Regions from separate parts of the Kitasatospora sp. NPDC041988 genome, predicted to be linked through region 4. Evidence: riboswitches for the same ligand, from Rfam matches in the RefSeq annotation. Region 4 holds a riboswitch; each other region holds the start of a gene.
What was found. Region 4 has a riboswitch for S-adenosylmethionine ahead of thrC (threonine synthase). Riboswitches for the same ligand answer to the same signal wherever they lie in the genome.

Region 1 (4,192 bases), on a different contig from region 4:
AGGAACGGCTCGGCCGGGCCCGCTTCGCCCTCTTCTATCTGGCCGCCGGCTCGCTCGCCACCTACGGCTTCGCGCTGGCCGAGGCGCACTCGCCGGACTCGACCCGGGTGCTGATCGGCGCCTCGGGGGCGATCTCGGCCGTCCTCGGCGCCTACCTGCGGCTGCACCCGCGCTCCCGCGTCACCACGCTGGTACCGCTGCTGCTCTTCCTGCCGCTGCGGTTCCCGGCCTGGCTGGTGCTCGGGCTCTGGTTCGCCCTGCAGTGGTGGTCGGTGCACTCGGCCGGGCCCGGGGTGGCCTACCTCGTGCACGTGATCGGCTTCTCGGCCGGCTTCCTGTACGCCTGCACGCTGGCCACCCGCCCCTCGCGACGGTCCGGCTGACGCCCGATACGCTGGCCGCACCTCACAAAGGAGCCCGAACAGTGATCACCGCCATCGTCCTGATCAAGACCAGCGTCGACCGCATCCCGGAGATCGCCGAGGCGATCGCGGCCATCGAGGGCGTCAGTGAGGTCTACTCGGTCACCGGCGGCTACGACCTGGTGGCGATGGTGCGGGTGCGCCGGCACGACGACCTGGCCGACGTGATCCCCGGCCGGCTGAACAAGGTCCCGGGCGTGGCCCACACCGAGACCCAGATCGCCTTCCGCACCTACTCCCAGCACGACCTGGAGGCCGCCTTCGCCCTCGGCCTCGACGAGTAGGGTTCAGCCCTCCCGCCGCGTGTCGACGACGCAGCGGCCGCCCTCGTTGCGGTAGTTCCAGGCCGCGCCGTCCGTGACCAGCTCGCGGACGGCGGTCAGGAAGCGCTCGATGTGCTCGTCCGGGGTACCGGCGCCGAAGCTGACCCGGATCGCGTTCAGGCTCCGCTCGCCCGGCAGCGACGGCTCCGGCGCGCCGCACTCGGACGGTGCCACCTCCTCGTCGCCGAGCAGCGTGCGCACCAGCGGGTGCGCGCAGAACAGGCCGTCGCGCACCCCGATGCCGTACTCGGCGGAGAGCGCGGCCGAGAAGTGCGAGCTGTTCCAGCCCTGGACGACGAAGGAGAGCACGCCCACCCGGGCCGAGTCGGCACCGAACAGGTTGAGCACCTTGACCTGCGGGACCTCCGCCAGGCCGGCCTGCAGTCGGGCGATCAGCTGCTGCTCGCGGGCCTCCAGCGCGTCGAAGCCGGCCTCGGTGAGCGCCCGGCAGGCCGAGGCGATGGCGTAGGCGCCGATCACGTTCGGCGAGCCGGCCTCGTGCCGGGCCGGGCCGGTGTGCCACTGGACGGCCACCGAACCGTCGGCCTCCCGGGCCACCGTACGGGTGGCGCCGCCGCCGGCCAGGTAGGGCTCGGCCGCGTCCAGCCAGTCGGCGCGGCCGGCCAGCACTCCGGCGCCGAACGGCGCGTAGATCTTGTGGCCGGAGAAGGCGATCCAGTCCACGTCCAGCTCGCGCACCGAGACCCGGTGGTGCGGGGCGAGCTGTGCGGCGTCCAGCACCACCCGGGCGCCGTACCGGTGCGCGGTCCCGGTCAGCTCGGCGACCGGCCAGAGCTCGCCGGTGACGTTGGAGGCGCCGGTGACGCAGAGCAGCTTGGGGCCCTCGGGGGCCTCGGCCAGCGCGGCGTCCAGGGCGGCGACCGCCTCGGCCCGCGAGCGCGGCGCGCGCAGGTAGGTGACGTCCAGTCCGGCGTGGGCCCAGGGCAGCAGCGAGGCGTGGTGCTCGGTCTCGAACGCGAAGACCCGGGTGCCGGCCGGGACGGCGCCGGCCAGCAGGTTCAGCGAGTCGGTGGTGGCCCGGGTGAAGACCACCTGGTCGCCCTCGCGCAGGCCGAGGAAGTCGGCGACGGTACGGCGGCTCTGCTCGAACAGGTCGGTGGAGAGCTGCGACAGGTAGCCGGCGCCGCGGTGCACGCTGCCGTAGTAGGGGGCGTAGGCGGCGACGTCGTCCCAGACCCGCTGGAGCGCCGGGGAGCTGGCGGCGTAGTCGAGCGCCGCGTACCCGACCTTCTCGCCGCTGGCCAGCGGGACCTGGACGTCGTGGCCCAGGACGGCGAGGGGGGCGCAGAGTTCGGTGGCAACGGACATGAGGATGCACTCCTTCGGGGGTCAGGACCCCGGGAGTACGTGTCAGCCGGCGTCCGCGCTTGTCACGCGGACGGATTGCCGCGGGACCCGGTCCTCACCCAGGGCACCCCGCCACGGACGGAGGGTTGCCGGACAGCAAGCTGGGGCTCTGCGCTGTCACTCATGACCTGCCGAAGACTCTAGGTCGCGTCCGCCGGGTGGTCAAACACAGGTCCGCCATCCGGACAGCACAAGGGGCCCGCACGGGGGTCACTCCCCCGTACGGGCCCCAACCACCGCCTCACGCCTTGCTGGTGGCCTCCGACCAGCGGTTCAGCAGGTCCAGTGCGGCGCCCGAGTCGATGGCGGCCGCGGCCCGCTCCATGCCCGCGGCCAGCTGCTCGGTGAGCGGCGCGTCGGTGAGGTCCAGCGCCACCAGCGCCGCCGCCGTGTTCAGCAGGACGGCGTCCCGGACCGGCCCGCGCTCCCCGGCCAGCAGCCGACGGGCGACGTCCGCGTTGTACGCCGGGTCCGCGCCGCGCAGCGCCTCGATGCCGACCAGCTCGATGCCGACCTCGCGCGGGTCGAAGGTGGTCTCGCCGACCTCGCCGCCGCGCACGATCCAGACCCGCGAGGTGGTGGTGATGGTCAGCTCGTCCAGGCCGTCGTCGCCGCGGAAGACCAGCGCGCTGGAGCCGCGCCGGGCCAGCACCCCGGCGATCAGCCCGGCCAGCCTGGTGTCGAAGCAGCCGATCGCGTGGGCCGTCACCTTGGCCGGGTTGGTCAGCGGGCCCAGGATGTTGAACGCCGTCGGCACCCCGAGGTCGCGCCGGGCCGTGGCGGCGTGCCGCATCGACGGGTGGAACATGGCGGCGGAGCAGAAGGTGAGCCCGATCTCCTCGGCCACCTCGGCGACCCGCCGGGCGGAGAGGTCGAGGGCGATGCCCAGCTTCTCCAGCACGTCCGAGGAGCCGCTCGCCGAGGAGGCGGCCCGGTTGCCGTGCTTGACCACCTTGGCGCCGGCCGCCGCCGCCACGATCGCCGACATGGTCGAGATGTTGACGGTCCTGGCGCGGTCGCCGCCGGTGCCGACGACGTCCACCGCCGGGCCGGGGATGGAGAGCGGCTCGGCGTGCGCGTACATCGAGTCCACCAGGCCGGCGATCTCCCCGACCGTCTCGCCCTTGGCCCGCAGCGCCACCATGAAGCCCGCCACCTGGGCCGGGGAGGCCTCGCCGCTCATGATCCGGTCCATCGCCCACGCGGTGTCCGCCTGGCCCAGGTCCTCGCCCCGCAACAGCGCCGACAGGATGTCCGGCCAGGTGCGGACCACCTGCACGGGGTCCTTGCCGCCGTTCGCAGGGTTCACGTTCACCATGGCTGACTCCAGCTCTCGTCGGTTCCCGGAAAGGGATCTCCGTAGGGTTGGAGTCAGCCTATCGAGCGGCGGGACGCCACCGTCCCGCCGCGACCCTTCTTCTCTCCTGCTGAGATGCGCCTCCTCTAACGGGTGGCCGGCGTCCGCTTCGCCAGCCGGGCCCGGAGCAGGGTGGCGGCGGCCTCGGCCAGCGCCACCGGGTCCACCGGCTGGGAGATCGCCGCGTCGGCCCGGCTCCAGGCGGCCAGCCAGGAGTCCTGCGGCCGGCCGATCAGCACCAGCACGGGCGGGCAGCCGTAGATCTCGTCCTTCAGCTGCCGTCCGAGCCCCAGCCCGCCGGCCGGTACCGCCTCGCCGTCGAGCACGCAGAGGTCCACGCCCCCCTTCTCCAGTGCCTTCAGCACCGCGGGGGTCGTCGCGCACTCCAGGTAGGACAGCTCCGGCAGGTCCGCTGCCGGCCGGCGGCCGAGCGCCGTCCGCACCTGCTCGCGGGTGTTGCGGTCGTGGCTGTAGACGAGAACGGTCAGCGTCTCGTCGGTCGTGTACGCCATGGGCCCTGCTCCCTCAAAGTGTGATCCGGACCACGTTCGCCTCAACCCGGATGCTACTCCCGATCACCGGCCGCCGAGCCGCTCCCGCGAGATCCATCTCAAGCCGCCGCGCCCACGACTCACCCGCCCGGAGGACGGCGCGTCACCCTCGACGGTGCAGTCCACCCGTACGGCCGACAGAACGGCCACTCCCCTTACTCCCCGCGGGCC
Region 2 (4,192 bases), on a different contig from region 4:
CTGCTCGGCGAGGGCTGGCCGGACACCGCACAGGCCTTCGTGTACCGGACCCCGGAGGTCGGCCAGGCCGAGCCGGTGGTGCCGTTCATCGACCTCACCGGCGCCATCGCCATCGGCCCCTGGGACCCACCCGACCACAATCCGCTCACGGCGATGTTCGACACCGTCTTCGATGGCGACCCGGCGGGCCGGACGATCGCGATCGGCGCACGCTACGAGTACACCCTCGTCCCCGGCAGCCCGCCGGTGTCGGCGCTCCTGCCGGTCGTCCAGTCGACCGTGGGAACGTACGACGAGGACACGGTCCCGGCGCTCACGCGGGCACTCGTCGGGTGGGGCGAGCGCGAGCAACCCGAGACGGACGGCGGTGCCTGGGCCTTCCGGGTCAGTCTCTACTCGTCCGTCGACGCGTCACTGCAACGGCCCGTGCTGCAGCTCAAGCACGTGTCGTCCGCGCAGACCGCACCGCCAGGGCCACCCCGTCGAGTCTGACCACAGCGGCTCACCGGCGAGCGGGTGCCAGGCGGACCGAACCGCCGGGTTGCCGACCTGCCGTTGAGTGGTTTGCATGGAGATGAACCCTGCTGCCGTCGCCGAGTGACCGGCCGTTCACTGCCGCACGACGCCTTTCATGGAGCAAGCATGCGCGCACGACGTCACCTCGCGTTGGTCGCCGCGGTTGCCGCGCTGGCGCTCTTCGGCAGCGTGCCCCTGGCGCCCACAGCGCTCGCCGCGCAGCCGCAGCCCCTTGCCGAGGGCAGGAAGTGGTCCGGTTACGTCGCGACCGGCAAGGCCTACGACTTCACCGAAGTGCGCGCCAGTTGGATCCAGCCGGCCGCGGACTGCAGCGACCCCGACGCGAGTGCGGCCTTCTGGGTCGGCCTGGACGGCTGGAAGACCGGCCGGATTCTTGAGCAGACCGGCGTCGCCGTGAGCTGCGATGGTGGCACGCCGGAGTACTACGCCTGGTACGAGATGTTGCCGGCGTACCCGGTTGTGTACAACGACCCGGTCGTGCCCGGCGACCTGCTTGAGGCCAGTGTCGTCTACGTCGGTGAGACGTACGAGCTCACCCTCCGCGACGTCACGCAGAAGTGGGTCGAAACCACCTCTACGAAGCCGCCGGACGGAACGGACCCCAAGCGGATGACGGCCGAAGTGGTCGCCGAGGCGCCGACCAGGCAGTCCGGCGGGGTGCGGCCGTTGGCCGACTTCGGCAAGGTTTCGTTCACCGACTGCTACGTCAACGGAATGAGCCTCGGGGCCAATTTTCCCGAGGACATCACCATGGTCAGGGACGGTGTCGAAAGGGCCGCGCCTGGAGCGCTGACCGCCGGCGGGACGGCCTTCGACGTGATGTGGAAACACAGCTGAGCATGGCGGCTGCCCGGCACCCGGTCGCGGGCTCCGCCGTGTCGTTCTACGCGGGGAAGGGCGCCGAACCGTCCGCGGAGAAGGGACGGTCGGTCGGATGGCCGGTCGGATGCTGGTCTGTCGGTGGTCTGTCGGTGGTCAGGTCCGGCGCAGGGCCTCAGTGAGGTGGCGGGCGGCTTCGATGACGGCCTGGGCGTGCAGGGGGCCGGGGTGGCGGGTCAGGCGCTCGATCGGGCCGGAGACGGAGACGGCGGCCACGACGCGGTTGGAGGGGCCGCGGACGGGTACGGCGACCGACGCCACGCCCGGTTCGCGTTCGCCGATCGACTGGGCCCAGCCGCGGCGGCGGACGCCGCTCAGTGCGGTGGCGGTGAAGCGGGCGCCCTGGAGGCCGCGGTGGAGGCGCTCGGGCTCCTCCCAGGCCAGCAGGACCTGGGCGGCCGAGCCGGCCTTCATCGGCAGGGTGCTGCCGACCGGGACGGTGTCCCGCAGGCCGGAGAGCCGCTCGGCGGCGGCTACGCAGATCCGCATCTCGCCCTGGCGGCGGTAGAGCTGTGCGCTCTCGCCGGTGACGTCGCGCAGGTGGGTCAGGACCGGGCCCGCGGTGGCGAGCAGCCGGTCCTCGCCCGCGGCGGCGGAGAGTTCGGAGAGACGGGGGCCGAGGATGAACCGGCCCTGCATGTCCCTGGTGACCAGTCGGTGGTGTTCGAGTGCGACGGCGAGTCTGTGGGCCGTGGGCCGCGCCAGACCGGTGGCGGCGACCAGCCCCGCCAACGTGGCGGGGCCTGACTCCAGTGCGCTGAGCACCAGAGCGGCCTTGTCGAGAACGCCGACACCGCTGGTGTTGTCCATGGGTAGTACCAAGTCTCTTTCTTCGAGGCGCGGTTGACCCGCCGGCCGCACGGTGGCGGCAGGCGGAATCGGCGCGCGGCGCCGTCGGCGGTGTGTCGGGTGGGTCACGTCCCGCGCCGTTGCGGGGCCGCCGGTAGGAGCCGGGGAGGGGTGGGGGAGAGCGCGTCGCGTCCGAGGAGCCGAGGAGCCGAGGGGGCGCGTCGCGTCCGGCGGGCCGAAGCCCGGGGCGGGCGTCCGGTCAGCGTGTGCGGGCGCCGGCGACGGGGGTCGGCATGGCGGCCCACGCCGGGGCGCCCGGCGTGCGGCGTCCGGCGTGCGGCGTGGTGCGGCGTCCGGTGTGCGGCGTGGTGCGGGGCACGGTGAGCGGTACGGCGGACGACGTGCGCGGGCACGCGGGGGCGGACGCGTCGGGGGCGCCGGCGACGTCAGGGACGTCAGGGGCGCCGGGGACGTCGCTCGGGGCGGGCCGCTTCAGCGCGCGCGGATCCCAGGCGACGGAGGGCAGAGAGAGCACCGCTTCTCCTCATCTCTCCCGGCGCCACGTTGGCGCCGGGCCGGAGTTGGCACTGATCCCGGCGGTCGGGCCCGTGGTCGGGCGTCGACATGACCGGGGAGTTGCCGGGGCTTCGTAGGGCCGATCCCTCCACCCCTCTGGATGATTCGCCAGAAACCATACAAGACCGTCGCGCCGCTCTGCCAACGGCCTCCCGTGCCGGGTGATCGCGAGGTGTTCGAGACGGGTCTCTGCCTCCCCCGGCCGACGTGAGTGGCGGCATTCGCAGCTGCGCACCCGCGTTCATGACTTCGGGGCCGCAGGTGTGTCGAGGCCGGCGCCGAAGGACCCGGGGGCCTCGGCCGGGGTGGCGGCGTCGGTGGCCGGACCGTGCTTCGGCGCGAGGGCATCGAGCTCGTCGAGCATCTCGCGGGTGAAGCCGAAGTAGTAGGTGGCCAGGAGGCCTGTGGCGTATCCCGTCACCAGACCGGCGGCGTAGACGGCCGCGCTGACCCCGAGGCCGCGTGAGCCGGTCAGCAACGGGAACAGCGCCCAACCGGAGGGGCCGATGGCGGTCGAGCCGATGGTGGCACCGAGCTGGCCCAGCAGCCCCACCACGGCCCCGCCGCAGGCACCGCCGAGACAGGCCGTGACGAACGGCCGCCCGAGTGGGAGCGAGACCCCGTAGATCAGCGGCTCGCCGATGCCGAGGAACCCCGCGGGCAGGGCGGACCTGATGGTCGCCCTGATCGAGGCGTTGCCGCGCAGCCGCAGGTAGACGGCGACGGCGCAGCCGACCTGTCCGGCCCCGGCCATGGCGAGGATCGGCAGCAGCTCGGTGGAGCCCTGCTGCTGGATCAGGGTGGTGTGGATCGGGATCAGCGCCTGGTGCAGGCCGAGCATGACCAGGGGGAGGAACAGACCCCCGAGCACCAGCCCGGCAAGGGCGCCGCCGTGGGACAGCAGCCAGGTGGCGAGATCGCCGATCGCCGTGGAGACCTCTCCGGCGACGAACATCAGGCCGAACAGGGTGGCCAGGCCGGTGACGAGCACGGTGACCGTCGGAGTGAGCAGGACGTCGAGGGCGTCGGGCATCACCCGCCGGGTCCACCGTTCGACCTGGACCGCCAGCAGTGCGGCGGCGAGCGCTCCGATCACCCCGCCCTGGCCCGGCGCGAGGTGGTGGCCGAAGACCTCCACCTTGGAGACCCCCGCGTAGACGGTCACACTGGCCACGGCGCCGCCCAGCACGGGTGTGCCGCCGAACTCCCTCGCCGTGTTGTAGCCGACGAAGACGGCGAGCAGGGACATGAACCCCGAGGAGATCGCGGTGAGCGCCGGCACCAGGCCGGGAGCCCAACCGAGGTTGGTGAGCGCGCCGTTGACACCGGCCACGATGCCGCAGCCGATCAGCGCGGGGATCAGCGGCACGAAGACGTTCGCGATCCGGCGCAGCGCGAGCTTGACCGGGGT
Region 3 (4,192 bases), on a different contig from region 4:
CGCGACTCGACATGCCGAGCATCCTGGCACGGGCTGCGCCGTCCGTGCCTGGATTTTCGCGCCGCCCGGCGGGCCTCGGCCGTTGCCGGGGGGCTCCCGCGTGCCACGGGTCCTCACCGCACTGTCGACGCCCCTCCACGTCGAGCGCGGAGCGGAGCGGAAGGATGCTCTTAGCCGTGTTCCGCCGAGCCGGTGAGCCGGAGCTTGCGCTGGGCCCGCTGGTAGAAGGTGGTGTGGCCGAGTCGAACGACGCGTGCGGCGGCGGGCAGCATGGTCACGTCGACGACGTCGCCCGGTGAGACGTGGCCGGTCAGGAGGCCGTCGGCCTCGACGGCGAGGTCGCCGCTGTGCGGCAGGACCTCCAGTCGAAGCCGCTCGCCGCTGGAGAGGAAGACGGAGCGGTTGAACGCGGCATGCGGAGCCACGGGCGTGATCAGCAGCCCCTCGGCGTTGGGGGAGACGATCGGGCCGCCGGCGGAGAAGCTGTACGCGGTGGAGCCGGTCGGTGTGGCGACGACGACCGCGTCGGCGGTGTAGGACACGAAGGGCTGGTCCTGGACCCGTATGGCGACCGCCGCGGACTTGTGCCCCGGGCTGCGCAGGAGAACGACGTCATTGAGGGCCGTCTCCTGGGCGGCCCCGAAGCGGGCGTGGACCCCGGAGCGGACCTCCACGGTGAAGCGGCGGTCGTCGATGGCATCCAGCGCGGCGGGGAGTTCCGGGATGTCGACCTCGGCGAGGAAGCCCAGGCGTCCGACGTTGACGCCCAGGACGGGCGCGTGGCCCCCGGTCGCGAGCCGCATGGCGCGCAGCATGGTGCCGTCCCCGCCCAGGCTGATCATCAGGTCGGCGCTCGCGGTCATCTCCTCGGACTCGACCGGAATGGCCTCGCAGCCGATCCGTGCCACCTCCGCCGCCAGCCCCAGGACCTTCGTACCGCGGGCCCGGCTCCACCGGACCACGGCCTCCACAGTGGGCGCGCAGGTGCGCTCGGGGTGGAGCACCAGCCCCACCGTGCCGATGAATCCCATCCGGAGCACCTCGATGTCGACCAGGCCGCTGTTGCTCACGTGCTCCCTCCAGTCACGCACAGCCGGTCGCCGGCTTCAAGGTCACCGCCGGGCTTCGGTCCGTCGCCGGTGTCCTCGGCGGATCGCCGCCGGGCCGGTGACCGATCCGCTGCTCGGCGTGACCGCGCCGGCGGATCCGGCCACCGGCCGCGAGGCCCGGCAGGTCCGGGGAGCTCCCGCGTGCGGGGTGGCCGTCACTCCTGCGGCACCCGTGTGGTGCGGGCGCGGGGTGTGGTGCCGCCAGCCATGGCCGGCCGTCCGTCCCGCAGGTGCGGCCCGGCGGCCCACCCGCAGCGGCCGGGCGGGTCAGCCGGCGTCCGCGAGCAGGTCCTCCGAGAGCGTCCACAGGCGCCGGGCGTTGTCCGGGTCCACGGCGTGGCGGGCCACGCCGTGCAGGGTGCCGGCTGCCGCCTCCCGTACCCGAACCGCCGCCGGGCCGGCTGGGCCGGGGTGCCGCCGCCGGGCCGCCGCGGCCGCGGTGCCCCGGGCGGATTCCTCCACCGGGGCCACCCTGCCGCTTCTGACCAACCGTCAATTCGGGGGCCGGCCGAAACCGGGCCACCGCCCACCGGCCCACTGTGGCAGCGGTGTTGCGCCATCTTGCGGGAGGGTGTCGCCGGGCGCCCGGCCCGCCGTGACGTGGCTGCTGACGGGCCGGACGCCGATTGACGGGATCGCCGACGCCTTCCTAGACTCGGGACTGGCGAAGAACGTCAGCCCAGGGCCGCCGGGAAGGCGGGACTTGGAGGACAGGCCCCAGGCCCCGGCCGGCTGACTGGCCCCCCCACCCTGCGGTGGGGCGTCCCGGGGAGAGCCAGGCGGCATGGCCTCGTGCCGCAAGCGCAGTCATGGCCGGGGTGGGCGGGGGACGGAGAAGGTCGTGGAACAGCGGGCGGGCGGGCGGCACAGCGCGGGCCTCAGGCTGGTGGCCAGGCTCGACGTCGACCTGCGTCGGCGCGCCAGCTCCCTCTGTCGCCGACGGTGACCGGCCGGCCGGGCAACTGAACGCCCGGACCGCGGCCGGTCCGTCCGATCCCCTCACCCCGACCCCGCGTGAGGAGGAGCGCCCCGCGGCCCGCCCTCCCTGCGCGCCTGCTTCAGGAGGACGGATGTCCACCTTCCCTGCGCCCGCTCCACGTGACCTCCCGAGAGCTCTGCCGGCCGGCCGGGAGCCCGAGTACCGGCGCCTGCACGAGGCGTTCGACCGGTGCACGGCCGGCACCGGAGGCGTGATCGTCCTGCACGGGTCCGTCGGCAGCGGCCGCAGCGACCTGCTGTACGCGTTCACCGACACCGCGGCGGACCGCGGGGCGACCGTGCTCGTCGGCACCGGCTCGCCGCTGGAGCGCGAGTTCCCGCTCGGCCTCGCCCGCCAGCTCCTCCAGGGCGCCGCCCTCGAACCGGAGGAGGCGGCCGCGGCGGAGACCCTGCTCGCCCAGGGCGCCGCCGAGGGCGCCCGCCCCACGGCGGACGGCGCACCCGGCCGGCTCACCCAACGCACACTGGAGGGCCTGTTCGCCCTCGTCCGCGGGCTCGCTGAACGCGCCCCCGTCCTGATCGCGGTCGACGACCGACAGGACACCGACCCGCAGTCCCTGGAGTTCCTGCTCTACCTCGTCCGCCGTACCCGCAACGCCGGCGTGCTCACCGTCCTGAGCTCGCGCGAGACGATGACCCCGCCCAACCCCTTCTTCGAGGTCGAACTCGCCCGCCAGCCGCACCACCAGCACATCCGGCTCGACCTGCTCCCGGGGGACCTCGTGGCCGCGCTGTTCCGGGAACGCCTCGGCGACGCGGCCGCCGCCCGGCTGGCCGCCGACGCGCACGCCCTGACCGGCGGCAACCCGCTGCTCGTCCGGGCCCTGATCGGTGACCAGGAACGTGTGGGCGGGCCGGCCCCGGCGACGGAGCTGGCGGTCGGGGAGGGCTACCGGCGAGGGCTGATGCACTGCCTGCACCGGATCGACCCGCTCGCGCTGCGCTACGCCCGCGGCGTCGCGGTGCTCGGTGCGTCCAGCACGCCCGAACTCCTCGCCGAACTGCTGCTGCTCGCCCCGGACTCGCTGCCCAGGGCGCTCTACCTGCTCCAGTCGGCGGGCCTCTTCCGGGACGGCGGCTTCCGCCACCCGACCGCCGCCGGTGACCTGCTGGCCGCGATGCGGCCGCACGAGCTGGCCGGGCTGCACCGGCGGGCGGGCGAGCTCCTGCGGGTGTCCGGGGCGGCGGCGGAGACGGTGGTCGGGCACGCGAGGGTGGCGGAGGGGCACCTGCGGTCGCCGTGGGCGGTCCTGGTCGCAGCTCCCGTTGCCGCCCCGGACGAGGCCCTGGCCGCGGCCCCGGTGGCGGGAGCCGGGCCGCGGGCCGCGCCGCAGCTGCCGCTGTCGCTCGCGCCCGCGGTGCCGGCCGGCGTGGAGGCCGGCGGCCCGAGTACGGGCGGCTTCGGGAGCACGCGCGGGTTCGGCGGGTTCGGCGCGGCCGGGGTGAGGGGCTTCGGTGGCCTCGGTGTGGTGGTGGCAGGCTCGGCCGGAAGCGCCGAGAGCGCGGCGGGAGCGCCGAGCACGGGGGGCTTCGGTACGGCGCACGGGATCGGCTCGGGCGCCGTGGCCGGTCCGGACGGCGTGCCGGGCACGCCCGGGCCGGACGCCCCGGTCAAGGCAGCCGGCAGCAGCCCCACGAGCACCGGGGGCTTCGGGACCGCCGGGGGCGACGCCGGCCTCGGGGTGCCCGGCGGGGCGGTCAGCGCCGCCGCGATCGAGTGCGTGCCCACCCTGCCCGGCACGGTGGCGGACGAGGAGACCGCCCGGCGGCACGAGCTGAAGTCGATCCGCTACCTGTTCTGGCACGGCCGCGCCGAGGAGGGCGTCGCCGCGCTGGAGCGGTTCGAGGCCGCACCCGCCGATGCGGGCACCGCCGACGGCCTGCGCGCCTGGATCGCGTACTGGTACCCGTCGCTGCTGCCCGCGCCCGACCGGGAGCAGGCCACCGACCACCGGGGCGACGGCATGCGGCTGCTGGCCTCGCTGCTGGGCGGCACCACCGCGCCCGAGGACGCCGTCCCGGAGGCCGAGCTGATCCTGCGGGTGGGCCGGCTGGGCGGAATCCGCACCGAATCGCTGACCGCG
Region 4 (4,192 bases):
CAAGCCCAATGGGCAACCCGCGAGCCGTACCGGCCACTCCCCGGACACGGCGACGGGCCCGTGCGACGCGTGTCGCACGGGCCCGTGGCGAAGCAAGAGGTGCACCAGCCGATGGGCCGAGCCGAACTCCTGGGTGCCGGAAAGGTCAGACCGCCGCGCGGACCATGTCCGCCTGCGGGCCCTTCTGCCCCTGAGAGATCTCGAACTCGACCCGCTGGCCCTCCTCAAGGGTGCGGTAGCCGTCCATCTGGATCGCGCTGTAGTGGACGAAGACGTCCGCACCACCGTCGACCGCGATGAAGCCGTAGCCCTTCTCCGCGTTGAACCACTTGACGGTGCCCTGAGCCATTCCGAACTCCCCTAGTGCTGTGCTGGCCCTTCACGCGCCCGCAGGTCGCGGGCCCGGGTCTGGTTTGAGGCCGGCCCGGGGAACCCCCCCTGGGCGCAGCCGTGCACGCCACAATCCCCCGCCGAGACCATCGGACGGTGTCCGATGAAGGGGCGATTGCGTCGACCGCGGCTGAATGTATCCGGATCGACGCCCTCTGCAACAGGGCCAGCCACCGGGAATTCCCCCGGCCCGTCAGGGGACAGGACGGACCAAAAGCTCAGGAACTTCACATTTCACGCCGGACATAGCGGACGAATTACCCAAATGCCCTCAAGAATTCTGACATCGGCCTGACATGTTTCACGGCCGCGGGCCCGGCGCCGGTCTCAGCGGCCGGACAGACACCGGCGGTACGGGCGCGACAGGGGGGCGACGACCGGGGTGAGGGGGAGGGGAGGCCCTCTTCCCGGCCGAGCGACACTCTACTCCGACTGGCCCGGTAAATATTCCCGCCGGAATGCGGCGCGCGGCGACGGCCGGGGAAAACGACCGGGCAGGCGGCCTGCAAAGCAGCACCGGAAGCGTCCGGGAACTCCCCGGGAACGCCCGGGAACGCCCGGAAGCACTCCAGGAAGCGCTCCGGGAAATGCGACGGCCGTCCGGGTGTACGAAATTCCGTACACCCGGACGGCCGTCCGTCAGTGGCGCGGCTCAGCAGCCGCCGGCCACCGCGGGAATGATCGAAACACTCGCGCCGTCCGCGATCCCGGTCGCCAGGCCCTCCGCGAACCGCACGTCGTCGTCATTGACGTAGACGTTCACGAAACGGCGCAGCTTGCCGGTGTCGTCCAGGATCCGGGCGGCGATCCCGGCGTGGTTCTTCTCCAGGTCGGCGATGACCTCGCCGAGGGTGGAACCCTCGGCGGCCACCTCGGCGGCGCCGCCGGTGTAGGTGCGCAGGATGGTCGGGATGCGGACGTTGGCGCTCATGGGGGCTTCTCCTTGCGGCGGGGTGGAGGGGTCAGGCGGACGCGAGACCGGCGTCGCGGAACGAGGCCAGCGTCGGGCGGATGACGGCGGTCATCCCGGCGTCGGAGACGGCGTCCAGCGTCTTCAGGCCGTCGCCGGTGTTGATCGCGACGGTCTCCTTGGCCGGGTCCAGCTGCCCGGTCTCGACCAGCTTCTTCAGTACTCCGACGGTCACCCCGCCCGCGGTCTCGGCGAAGATGCCCTCGGTCCGGGCCAGCAGCTTGATCGCGGCCACCACCTCGGCGTCCGTCACGTCCTCGACGGCGCCGCCGGTGCGGCGGGCGATGTCCAGCACGTACGGGCCGTCGGCCGGGTTGCCGATCGCCAGCGACTTGGCGATGGTGTCCGGCTTGACCGGGCGGATCACGTCGCTGCCGGCCTTGTAGGCCGCCGACACCGGCGAGCAGCCCGCCGCCTGGGCACCGAAGATCCGGTACGGCCGGTCCTCGACCAGACCGAGCCTGACCAGCTCCTGCAGGCCCTTGTCGATCTTGGTCAGCTGCGAACCCGAAGCGATCGGGATCACGATCTGCTCCGGCAGGCGCCAGCCCAGCTGCTCGCAGATCTCGTACGCCAGCGTCTTGGAGCCCTCGCCGTAGTACGGGCGCAGGTTGACGTTGACGAAGCCCCAGCCCTCGCCGGCCGGGTCGCCGATCAGCTCCGAGCAGAAGCGGTTCACATCGTCGTAGTTGCCCTCGATGCCGACCAGCTCACCGCCGTAGACACCGGCCATCACGACCTTGCCCTGCTCCAGGTCGTGCGGGATGAACACGCAGGACTTGAAACCGGCCCGGGCGGCCGCGGCGCCCACCGCACCGGCCAGGTTGCCGGTCGAGGAGCAGGAGAGCGTGGTGAAACCGAACGCCCGCGCCGCCTCGATCGCACAGGCGACCACGCGGTCCTTGAACGAGTGGGTCGGGTTGCCGGAGTCGTCCTTGATGTGCAGCTGGGCGGTGAACCCGAGCTCGCGGCCCAGGTTGTCCGCCTTCACCAGCGGGGTCCAGCCGGGGTTCAGGTTGGGCTTCCCGGCCACATCGGCCGGCACGGGCAGCAGCGGCGCGTACCGCCAGATCGACGCCGGACCGGCCTCGATCCGCTTGCGCAGCTCCTCCGCGGCCTCACTGCCGAAGTCGTACGCGATCTCCAGCGGCCCGAAGCACTCCAGGCAGGCGAAGCTCGGACCGAGCGGGAACCGGGAGCCGCACTCGCGACAGGACAGCGCGGCGGCGGGGCCGAGGTCAACGGTTACGGGTGCAGCGCCGGAAACGCGAGTCGCAGTGATAGCCATGATGGCGGAGGCCTCTCTCCTCATCTTCCCCGTGGCGCGGTCGCGCCACAGGCCGGAATTGGCACCTGTCCCGCCGGGGCCCGTGACGGCCGCGCGAGAAGGTTGCCGGGACGTCAACGGGCCGTTCCCTCAGTCCCTCTGGATGAGCTCTGTGAAGTTGTTGGTCTTGCTCAACGGTGACCCCGGCGTGCGAAGGTCCGACCGCTGTACGAAGACTGTATCCGAAGGCGTCAACCCTGAACGGGACCGTCCGCCACGCGAGATGACCCGTCCCAGCCAGTCCCGACCCGCCCGATCCCGACCCAGCCCGACCCAGCCCGTCCCGACCGATCCCGCCGAGGAGAGACCCGTGCCCGCCGACCCGACACCCGAGCTCCTCCCGCAGGCGGCGTCCTGGCTGCGCCGCCGCTCGTGGAGCGCGGCCGACCGTCCGGTGCGCACCCTGCTGGACGCCAAGCGGGCCGCCGGCCGCGCGGGCACCGTCAGCGTCGTCCTGCCCGCCCTGGACGAGGAGGCCACCGTCGGCGACATCGTCCGCACCATCCGCCGCGAGCTGATGGAACGCCTGCCACTGGTCGACGAACTGGTCGTGATCGACTCCGGCTCCGCCGACCGCACCGCCGCCGCGGCCGCCGAGGCCGGCGCCCGGGTGGTCCACCGCGACGACATCCTCCCCCGGCTGCCGGCCGCCCCCGGCAAGGGCGAGGTGCTCTGGCGCTCGCTGCTGGTCACCAGCGGGGAGATCGTCTGCTTCGTCGACGCCGACCTGCGCGAGTTCGACCCGGCGTTCGTCTCCGGCATCATCGGCCCACTGCTCACCGAGCCGGAGATCCAGCTGGTCAAGGCCATGTACGACAGGCCGCTGGAGACCGACGGAGCCGTGGTGCCGGCCGGCGGCGGCCGGGTCACCGAGCTGGTCGCCCGCCCGCTGCTCAACCTGCACTGGCCGGAACTCGCCGGTTTCGTCCAGCCCCTCGGCGGCGAGTACGCGGCCCGCCGCTCCCTGCTCGAACGCCTCCCGTTCCCCACCGGTTACGGCGTCGAACTCGGCCTGCTGGTCGACGCCCTGGAGACCGCCGGCCTGGACGCCCTCGCCCAGGTGGACGTCGGCGTCCGCCACCACCGCCACCAGGACGGCCAGGCGCTCGGCCGGATGGCCGCCACCATCTACCGCACGGCACTGGAACGGCTCGACCGCACCCACCGGCTCAAGGCCTCCGCCGACCTGGTGCACCCGCTGCTCACCCAGTTCACCCGCGACCCGGAAACCCGCGCGTTCACCGCCCACACCCACCCGGTCACCGCCCTCGAACGCCCTCCGATGCACACCGTCCCCGAGTACGCCACCCGGCACTGAAGGGTTTGGGTCCGCAGACCCCCGGCAACCAACCAGTCATGGGCGATCTCACGACCGAACGTTCGAATCCGACCGGCACCGCCCCCGTCCTGGTGGCCTCCAACCGGGGACCGGTGTCGTTCAGCACCGCGGACGACGGCACGCTGACCCTCCGGAGAGGAGGAGGCGGCCTGGTCTCCGGGCTCTC

Region 1: another riboswitch for S-adenosylmethionine. It lies ahead of ACZ6NC_RS03590 (aminotransferase class V-fold PLP-dependent enzyme); the one in region 4 lies ahead of thrC (threonine synthase).
Region 2: another riboswitch for S-adenosylmethionine. It lies ahead of ACZ6NC_RS15045 (hypothetical protein); the one in region 4 lies ahead of thrC (threonine synthase).
Region 3: another riboswitch for S-adenosylmethionine. It lies ahead of ACZ6NC_RS33240 (helix-turn-helix transcriptional regulator); the one in region 4 lies ahead of thrC (threonine synthase).

The regions. Positions count from the first base shown of each region.
Region 1 is NZ_JBVJCO010000002.1:142,770-146,961, reverse strand. It holds gene ACZ6NC_RS03600 (rhomboid family intramembrane serine protease) at 1-383, shown strand, start outside; gene ACZ6NC_RS03595 (Lrp/AsnC ligand binding domain-containing protein) at 425-706, shown strand; gene ACZ6NC_RS03590 (aminotransferase class V-fold PLP-dependent enzyme) at 710-2,074, opposite strand; SAM riboswitch class IV at 2,125-2,242, opposite strand; gene trpD (anthranilate phosphoribosyltransferase) at 2,355-3,431, opposite strand; gene ACZ6NC_RS03580 (hypothetical protein) at 3,557-3,982, opposite strand.
Region 2 is NZ_JBVJCO010000012.1:152,917-157,108, forward strand. It holds gene ACZ6NC_RS15030 (hypothetical protein) at 1-492, shown strand, start outside; gene ACZ6NC_RS15035 (G1 family glutamic endopeptidase) at 643-1,374, shown strand; gene ACZ6NC_RS15040 (IclR family transcriptional regulator) at 1,513-2,226, opposite strand; gene ACZ6NC_RS15045 (hypothetical protein) at 2,465-2,740, opposite strand; SAM riboswitch class I at 2,747-2,888, opposite strand; gene ACZ6NC_RS15050 (PTS transporter subunit EIIC) at 3,023-4,192, opposite strand, start outside.
Region 3 is NZ_JBVJCO010000046.1:16,845-21,036, reverse strand. It holds gene ACZ6NC_RS33255 (class I SAM-dependent methyltransferase) at 1-13, opposite strand, end outside; gene ACZ6NC_RS33250 (NAD(+)/NADH kinase) at 171-1,070, opposite strand; gene ACZ6NC_RS33245 (hypothetical protein) at 1,377-1,571, opposite strand; SAM riboswitch class IV at 1,809-1,919, shown strand; gene ACZ6NC_RS33240 (helix-turn-helix transcriptional regulator) at 2,180-4,192, shown strand, end outside.
Region 4 is NZ_JBVJCO010000028.1:129,812-134,003, forward strand. It holds gene ACZ6NC_RS26425 (cold-shock protein) at 146-349, opposite strand; gene ACZ6NC_RS26430 (MoaD/ThiS family protein) at 1,043-1,321, opposite strand; gene thrC (threonine synthase) at 1,353-2,648, opposite strand; SAM riboswitch class I at 2,666-2,797, opposite strand; gene ACZ6NC_RS26440 (glucosyl-3-phosphoglycerate synthase) at 2,998-4,005, shown strand; gene ACZ6NC_RS26445 (alpha,alpha-trehalose-phosphate synthase (UDP-forming)) at 4,044-4,192, shown strand, end outside.